2 linked regions of the Prochlorococcus marinus str. MIT 9515 genome follow. The protein of the gene in region 1 binds, or shares a complex with, the protein of each later gene. Links are inferred from orthologs where the notes say so. Each region holds a gene or a part of one and is shown on either strand. Other genes may lie near its edges.

The links.
Region 2: the proteins of P9515_RS01660 (region 1) and uvrB are in contact, whole or in part, in a crystal structure (PDB 7EGT), measured with the Thermus thermophilus proteins. The link is inferred for Prochlorococcus marinus str. MIT 9515 from one-to-one orthologs. Residues at the interface, in WP_096412145.1 of Thermus thermophilus: His654, Arg656, Phe657, Gln666, Asp668, Glu669, Lys680, Arg681, Leu682, Ser683, Lys685, Tyr686, Ala687; in WP_096411307.1 of Thermus thermophilus: Glu23, Leu25, Arg26, Asp27, Gly28, Glu29, Arg30, Phe31, Arg55, Glu326, Asp327, Phe328, Glu379, Ser382, Gln383, His398, Gly400, Arg401.

What each region holds. Positions count from the first base shown.
Region 1 is NC_008817.1:309,690-313,066, reverse strand. Bases 85-3,127 are described here. They hold P9515_RS01660 (UvrD-helicase domain-containing protein), read left to right. Parts: upstream 85-423; coding sequence 424-2,832; downstream 2,833-3,127. Other genes in these bases: P9515_RS01655 (tRNA nucleotidyltransferase/poly(A) polymerase family protein), read left to right, coding at 2,840-3,127; P9515_RS01665 (hypothetical protein), read left to right, coding at 187-387. Also shown: P9515_RS01670 (globin family protein), read right to left, coding at 1-6; more of P9515_RS01655, read left to right, coding at 3,128-3,377. UniProt on the Escherichia coli protein: A helicase with DNA-dependent ATPase activity. Unwinds DNA duplexes with 3'-5' polarity. Translocates on single-stranded DNA with 3'-5' polarity. Initiates unwinding more efficiently from a nicked substrate than double-stranded DNA.
Region 2 is NC_008817.1:1,623,443-1,626,759, reverse strand. The notes cover bases 83-3,065. They hold uvrB (excinuclease ABC subunit UvrB), read left to right. Parts: upstream 83-545; coding sequence 546-2,585; downstream 2,586-3,065. Other genes in these bases: P9515_RS08825 (aspartate kinase), read right to left, coding at 2,596-3,065; P9515_RS08835 (DUF561 domain-containing protein), read left to right, coding at 83-518. Outside these bases: more of P9515_RS08835, read left to right, coding at 1-82; more of P9515_RS08825, read right to left, coding at 3,066-3,317. UniProt on the Escherichia coli protein: The UvrABC repair system catalyzes the recognition and processing of DNA lesions. A damage recognition complex composed of 2 UvrA and 2 UvrB subunits scans DNA for abnormalities.

The sequences.
Region 1 (3,377 bases):
AGACATTCCTAAATTAAAAACTTAAAATTTCTATTTATGCACTATAGAACAGAGTAAATTAAAAAAATTTCATTTGAAAATAAACGAAATGGTTCTTAATCAAAAACTTCATTTCGAAGTGATATTTAAAATAATGTAAATAAAAAAATTTTTTCGCTAAGATAAAACTACTTTTGATTAAAAATTTTGGATAAACAAGAATTAATATTATCAAAAAAACTTGTTTCTTCTTACAAGAAAAGATTAGAAAAAGAAATTCTTGAAAGAAGTATTAAATTAAAAATGCCTCAAAATAAGTTCGAAGAAATAATCAAAAATAATAATGAACTAATAAATTTAAAAAAAGCATTAGAAGAATTAGAGTCTAAAACTCAATCTTCAAATTAAAGTAAGTTCAAACTTTGATCATACAACCTACAGAAAGTGTCTCAAACTCACAACTTCCTTTTTAACTCTTTAAATAATGCACAACTAAAAGCAGTCAATCATATCAATGGGCCACTGCTAGTTGTAGCAGGTGCAGGTAGTGGGAAAACTAAGGCTCTTACTCATCGAATTGCTAATTTAATAGAAAATCACTCAGTAGATCCTCATAATATCTTGGCAGTAACTTTTACAAATAAAGCTGCAAAAGAAATGAAAGCAAGACTTCAAGTACTACTTGCACAAGAACTAGCTTTCAATCAATTTGGGCAGCCTTGGGCAACTCTCAAAGAATTTGATCAAAACCAATTAAGAACAAATATTGATCAAGAAAGGCTCAAGGACCTATGGATAGGAACTTTTCATTCACTATTTTCAAGGCTGTTAAGATACGATATTGAAAAATATCAAGATCCTGAAGGGTTAAGATGGACGAGGCAATTTTCTATTTATGACGAGACAGATTCTCAGACCTTGGTAAAGGAAATTATTAGTCAAGATATGAGTCTTGATCCAAAAAGATTTGATCCCAAGAAAATAAAGAGAGCAATTAGTAACGCAAAAAATCAATGTTTTACAGCTAAGGAACTCGAAGAGAAAGCTGATAATCATTTTGATAAAGTTATTGCAGATGCTTATAGAAGATACAAAATATCTCTCTCTAAAAATAATGCTTTAGATTTTGATGATCTTTTACTACTTCCGGTTTTTTTATTAAGGCAAAATGATTTAGTTAGGGATTACTGGCATAAAAGATTCCAGCATGTTTTAGTTGATGAATATCAAGATACAAATAGGACACAATATGAACTTATCAAATTAATTACGGCTGGTAATACTAAACCAAATAAATTTTGCGAATGGAATAATCGATCAATTTTTGTTGTTGGAGATGCTGATCAAAGTATTTATAGTTTTAGAGCAGCCGATTTTAGAATATTAATTGGATTTCAAGAAGATTTTAAAGGTCCATCTAATAATGATAAGAAAGCATCTTTGGTGAAATTAGAAGAAAACTATAGATCTTCATCAAATATTCTTAACGCTGCAAATTCTTTAATTGAAAATAATACTGAAAGAATTGATAAAGTTTTAAAGCCTACAAAGGAAGAAGGAGAACTTTTAAAGTTGCTTAGCTGTGATGATGAAATATCTGAAGCTGAAGCAATAACAACAAAATTAAGATCTCTAAACAATTATAATAATCAACCAATTTGGAGAAATTTCGCAATCCTATATAGGACTAGGGCTCAATCTAGGGTATTAGAAGAATCACTAGTAAGATGGAGAATACCTTATACAATCTTTGGCGGATTACGTTTTTATGACAGAAGAGAAGTTAAAGATGCAGTTGCCTATTTAAAAGTATTAGTAAATTCTTCAGATAATGTAAGCCTTTTGAGAATCATAAATGTGCCGAGAAGAGGCATAGGAAAAACAACTATTCAAAAGCTTAGTGATCTATCAATTAAGTTAAACATTCCTTTATGGGAGGTCATAAATGACAAACAAAGTTTAGATGAGACTATAGGTAGATCGTCAAAGGGCATTAATAAATTCACAGACCTGATGAATGACCTTCTTTGCTACGTAGAGAACTCAGGACCTGCTCAAATTCTTCAATTAATTTTAGAAAAAAGCGGTTATTTAAATGAATTGTTAAGGTCTGGTTCAGAGGAATCTGAAGACAGACGAAATAATCTGCAGGAATTAATAAATGCTGCTACTCAATTCGAAGAAGAGACAGAGAATGCAAATGTAGAAGGATTCTTGTCAACAGCAGCTTTAACAACAGATAATGATACGAAAAAAAATCATCCCAACTCTGTTACTTTAATGACTCTCCATAACAGTAAAGGATTAGAATTTCAAAATGTATTTATAACTGGACTCGAACAAGGTTTGTTCCCAAGCCATAGGTCCATTGATACGCCTTCTCTTCTAGAAGAAGAAAGAAGATTATGCTATGTAGGTATAACAAGAGCTAAAGAGAGAGTTTTCTTATCACATGCAAGGGAGAGGAGATTGTGGGGAGGTATGCGAGAACCAACAATTCCGTCAATCTTTCTCTCAGAAATACCAGAGGAATTAATTGATGGCGAATTACCTCAATCTGGTGGTGCTTCTATTAGAAGGGATCGACATCTTGACCGTTTAACAAGAGTAGATAGGAACAATTCAAATGAATTTTTAAATAAACCTATCAATGCAGTGAGAAAGCTATATTCCGGACCCAGCAAAGGTAAAAGTTGGATAATAGGAGATAAAGTAATTCACTCCAAATTTGGTAAGGGAGAAATTATACATATTTTTGGTAGTGGAGAAAAAATATCGTTAGCAGTTAAATTTGGAGATAAAGGTAGCAAAATTTTAGACCCAAGATTAGCTCCAATAAGAGCAATAAACTGAAATTGAAATGAATGATATTTCGGCTCATATAAATCAATCAATATTAAAAATTCCTTTTGACTTATTTAATATAATTTCTAATTATATTAAATTGCATAGCAACGTTAAAGTTGCAATAGTAGGTGGCTATATACGAGATTTATTAATCAATAAAATTCATAAAAAGACTTTTTTCAGCCCAATCGACATAGATATAGTTACTGAAGGATCTTCAGTTGATCTAGCAAAATTCATAAAAAAAAACATATCAAATGTAGAACTTTGCCTAATAAAAGAGTTTGAAATATATGACACTGTTGAATTAAATATTAACAATTTAAAAATTGATATAGCTTCTGCAAGAAAAGAAACCTATGAAGCTCCAGGATTAAATCCAATCGTACAGCATACAAGTATTGAAGAGGATTTAAAAAGAAGAGATTTTAGTATAAATGCCATAGCTTTTGAATTCTCAAAGCAAGAAATTTATGATTACTTTGATGGCATCAAACATATAAAAGAAAAAGAATTACATTTGCTGCATGAAAATAGTATTCAAGATGATC
Region 2 (3,317 bases), 1.3 Mb from region 1 along the record:
GAGCTTCTCTAATCGAAATAGGAAATTACGATAGTTTTTATGAGAAAGGTATTACTTTTTCGGAGGACAAAATTTTAAATCTTACAAAAGAAACTAAAGATTTTTTACCTAATATTCCTCTATCAGTTACAGTCCCTCATACTATGCCTATTGATAAGCAAGTTGATCTTGCAGTGAAATTAGTTTTTGAAGGTGCTGATATTATTCAAACTGAAGGAGGTAAAAGTTCTAATCCGTACAGTTCAGGAATTCAAGGATTATTAGAAAAGTCAGTCCCTACATTGGCAGCTACTTATGCAATATTTAAGGAGTTTCAGCAACAATCTATTAATATTCCAATCATGAGTGCTTCTGGCTTAAGCGAAGTAACATGTCCTTTGGCAGTGTCATGTGGAGCTTCAGCAGTTGGAGTGGGATCCGTCGTTAATAAATTAGATGATTTATTATCAATGATTGCTGTTGTTAGAGGCCTAAAAGAATCTTTGAAAAATTCAATGATTAAAGAAAAAATTTCCTAACATATAAAAACTTAAGCTATTAGCTGAATGAATAACTATAAGCTTCAAGCACCCTATGAACCAAATGGTGATCAACCTAAAGCCATTAAAAAGTTAGTTCAAGGAGTTAATAGTGGTAAAGAGTTTCAAACTCTTTTGGGAGCAACTGGTACTGGAAAAACTTTCACTATTGCTAATGTAATCCAGCAAACTGGAAGACCAGCGCTTATTTTGGCTCATAATAAAACTTTAGCAGCTCAATTATGTAATGAATTAAGGCAGTTTTTTCCTAAAAATGCGGTTGAATACTTTATTTCTTACTACGATTATTATCAACCTGAAGCTTATGTTCCAGTAAGTGATACATACATAGCAAAAACTGCTTCAATTAATGAAGAAATTGATATGCTTAGGCATTCCGCTACTCGTTCATTATTTGAGAGGAAAGATGTAATTGTTGTTGCATCTATTAGTTGTATTTATGGTCTAGGAATACCAAGTGAATATTTAAAAGCTGCTGTTAAATTTGCAGTTGGTGAATCTATAGATTTACGTTCGTCTTTAAGAGCACTTGTAGATAATCAATACACAAGAAATGATGTAGAAATTACTAGAGGCAGATTTAGAATTAAGGGAGATGTATTAGAAATTGGACCAGCTTATGAAGATAGATTGATAAGAATTGAATTATTTGGAGATGAGATTGAGGCTATAAGATTTGTTGATCCATTAACTGGAGAGATTCTTGAGAGTCTTGATCAAGTTAGTGTTTACCCAGCAAAGCATTTTGTTACTCCAAAAGAGAGACTAGAGGCTGCCATTACTGCTATAAGAAATGAATTAAAAGAACAACTTGATAAGTTTGCTTGTGAAGGAAAGTTGTTGGAAGCGCAGCGCTTAGAGCAACGCACAAAATATGATTTAGAAATGCTAAGAGAAGTTGGATACTGTAATGGCGTTGAAAATTACGCACGACATTTGGCTGGTAGGGAAGAAGGTACACCACCAGAATGTTTAATAGATTATTTCCCAACAGATTGGTTATTAGTAGTTGATGAAAGTCACGTAACATGTCCTCAATTGCATGCAATGTATAATGGGGATCAAGCTAGAAAGAAAGTGTTAATAGATCATGGTTTTAGGTTGCCTAGTGCTGCAGATAATAGACCTTTAAAATGCGAAGAATTTTGGGAAAAATCTAAACAGACATTGTTCATCAGTGCAACTCCTGGCCAATGGGAGTTGGATCAATGCGAAGGCCAGTTTATTGAACAAGTTATTAGACCTACAGGCGTTTTAGATCCCATCATTGATGTGAGGCCTAGTGATGGACAAATAGATGATCTTTTATCAGAAATAAGAGTTAGAGCTAAAAAGAATCAAAGAGTACTGGTTACTACTCTTACAAAAAGGATGGCAGAAGATCTTACTGATTTTTTATCAGATAATAAAGTTAGGGTCAGATATTTACATTCTGAAATCCACTCTATTGAAAGGATAGAGATTATTCAAGATCTTAGATTGGGTGAATATGATGTATTAGTAGGAGTTAATTTGCTAAGGGAGGGACTTGATCTGCCTGAGGTTTCTTTAGTCGCTATTTTAGACGCAGATAAAGAGGGTTTTTTGAGAGCAGAGCGTTCTCTAATTCAAACTATTGGAAGAGCGGCAAGACATGTTGAGGGAGTTGCTTTGCTTTATGCAGATAATTTTACCCAATCAATGAAAAGAGCGATAGACGAAACTGATAGAAGACGGACTATCCAAAAAAAATATAATCAGATCAACGGCATCACTCCACAACCTGCAGGTAAAAAAATTGAAAATTCAATATTATCTTTTTTAGAACTTTCCAGAAAATTAGAAACTGGAGGATTCTCTAAAGATTTGATCAATGTTGTTAGTAATAAAACAGATGAAATTTTAAATGCTAAAGATAATCAATGTTTACTGGAAGAGATGCCTAATTTAATTGATAAGTTAGAAAATAAAATGAAAGAAGCAGCAAAAGAACTAAATTTCGAAGAGGCAGCAAATCTTAGAGATAGAATTAAGAAACTTAGGCAAAAATTATCTAGGAATAATTAATTAATTTTTTTTATTTATCTAATTCGAAATAAGAATGAATAGCATTTACTGCTTGGTCACAATCCTTTTCTAAGACAATACAAGAAGTTCTGATTTCACTTGTGGCAATCATTTCAATATTAATGTTTTTATTAGCAAGTGCTCTAAATATTTTCCCTGCTGTTCCGACCTTAGATGCCATTCCAGCTCCAACTGTGCTTACTTTGGCAATCGCAGGTCCATCTTCAACGAATGCTCCTGATAATTTTTTTGTTAAAGAGTAAAAAATTTTATTAGCTCTTGCTCTGTCTTGTTTATTCATAGTAAAACTTATATCTTTAGTTTTGAAAGATGTTAAGCTTTCAGATTGAACAATAGTATCAAAAATTAAATTACTCTCTGCTAGAGCTAAACATATCGAAGCTGCAACACCAGGTTTATCCGGTAGGTTTCGAAAGCTAACTTGAACTTGATTTTTATCTAATGCAATTCCTCTGACTTCGGGTTGATCCTCTCTTTCAAAAAGTGGATTAATAAATATTTGTTTATCAGATAATTTAAATTTTTCACCTACAAATCTTATAGCTTTTGGAATATTATCTATGTCGATTACGCAGCTGACTTTGATTTCGCTTGTTGCTATTAATCTTACATTTATGTTTGCTTGGGATAGAGTATCAAATAAATCAGCCGAGACACTTGGTCTTCCCATTATCCCAGCGCCTTGAATACTTAACTTTGTCATATTTGTTT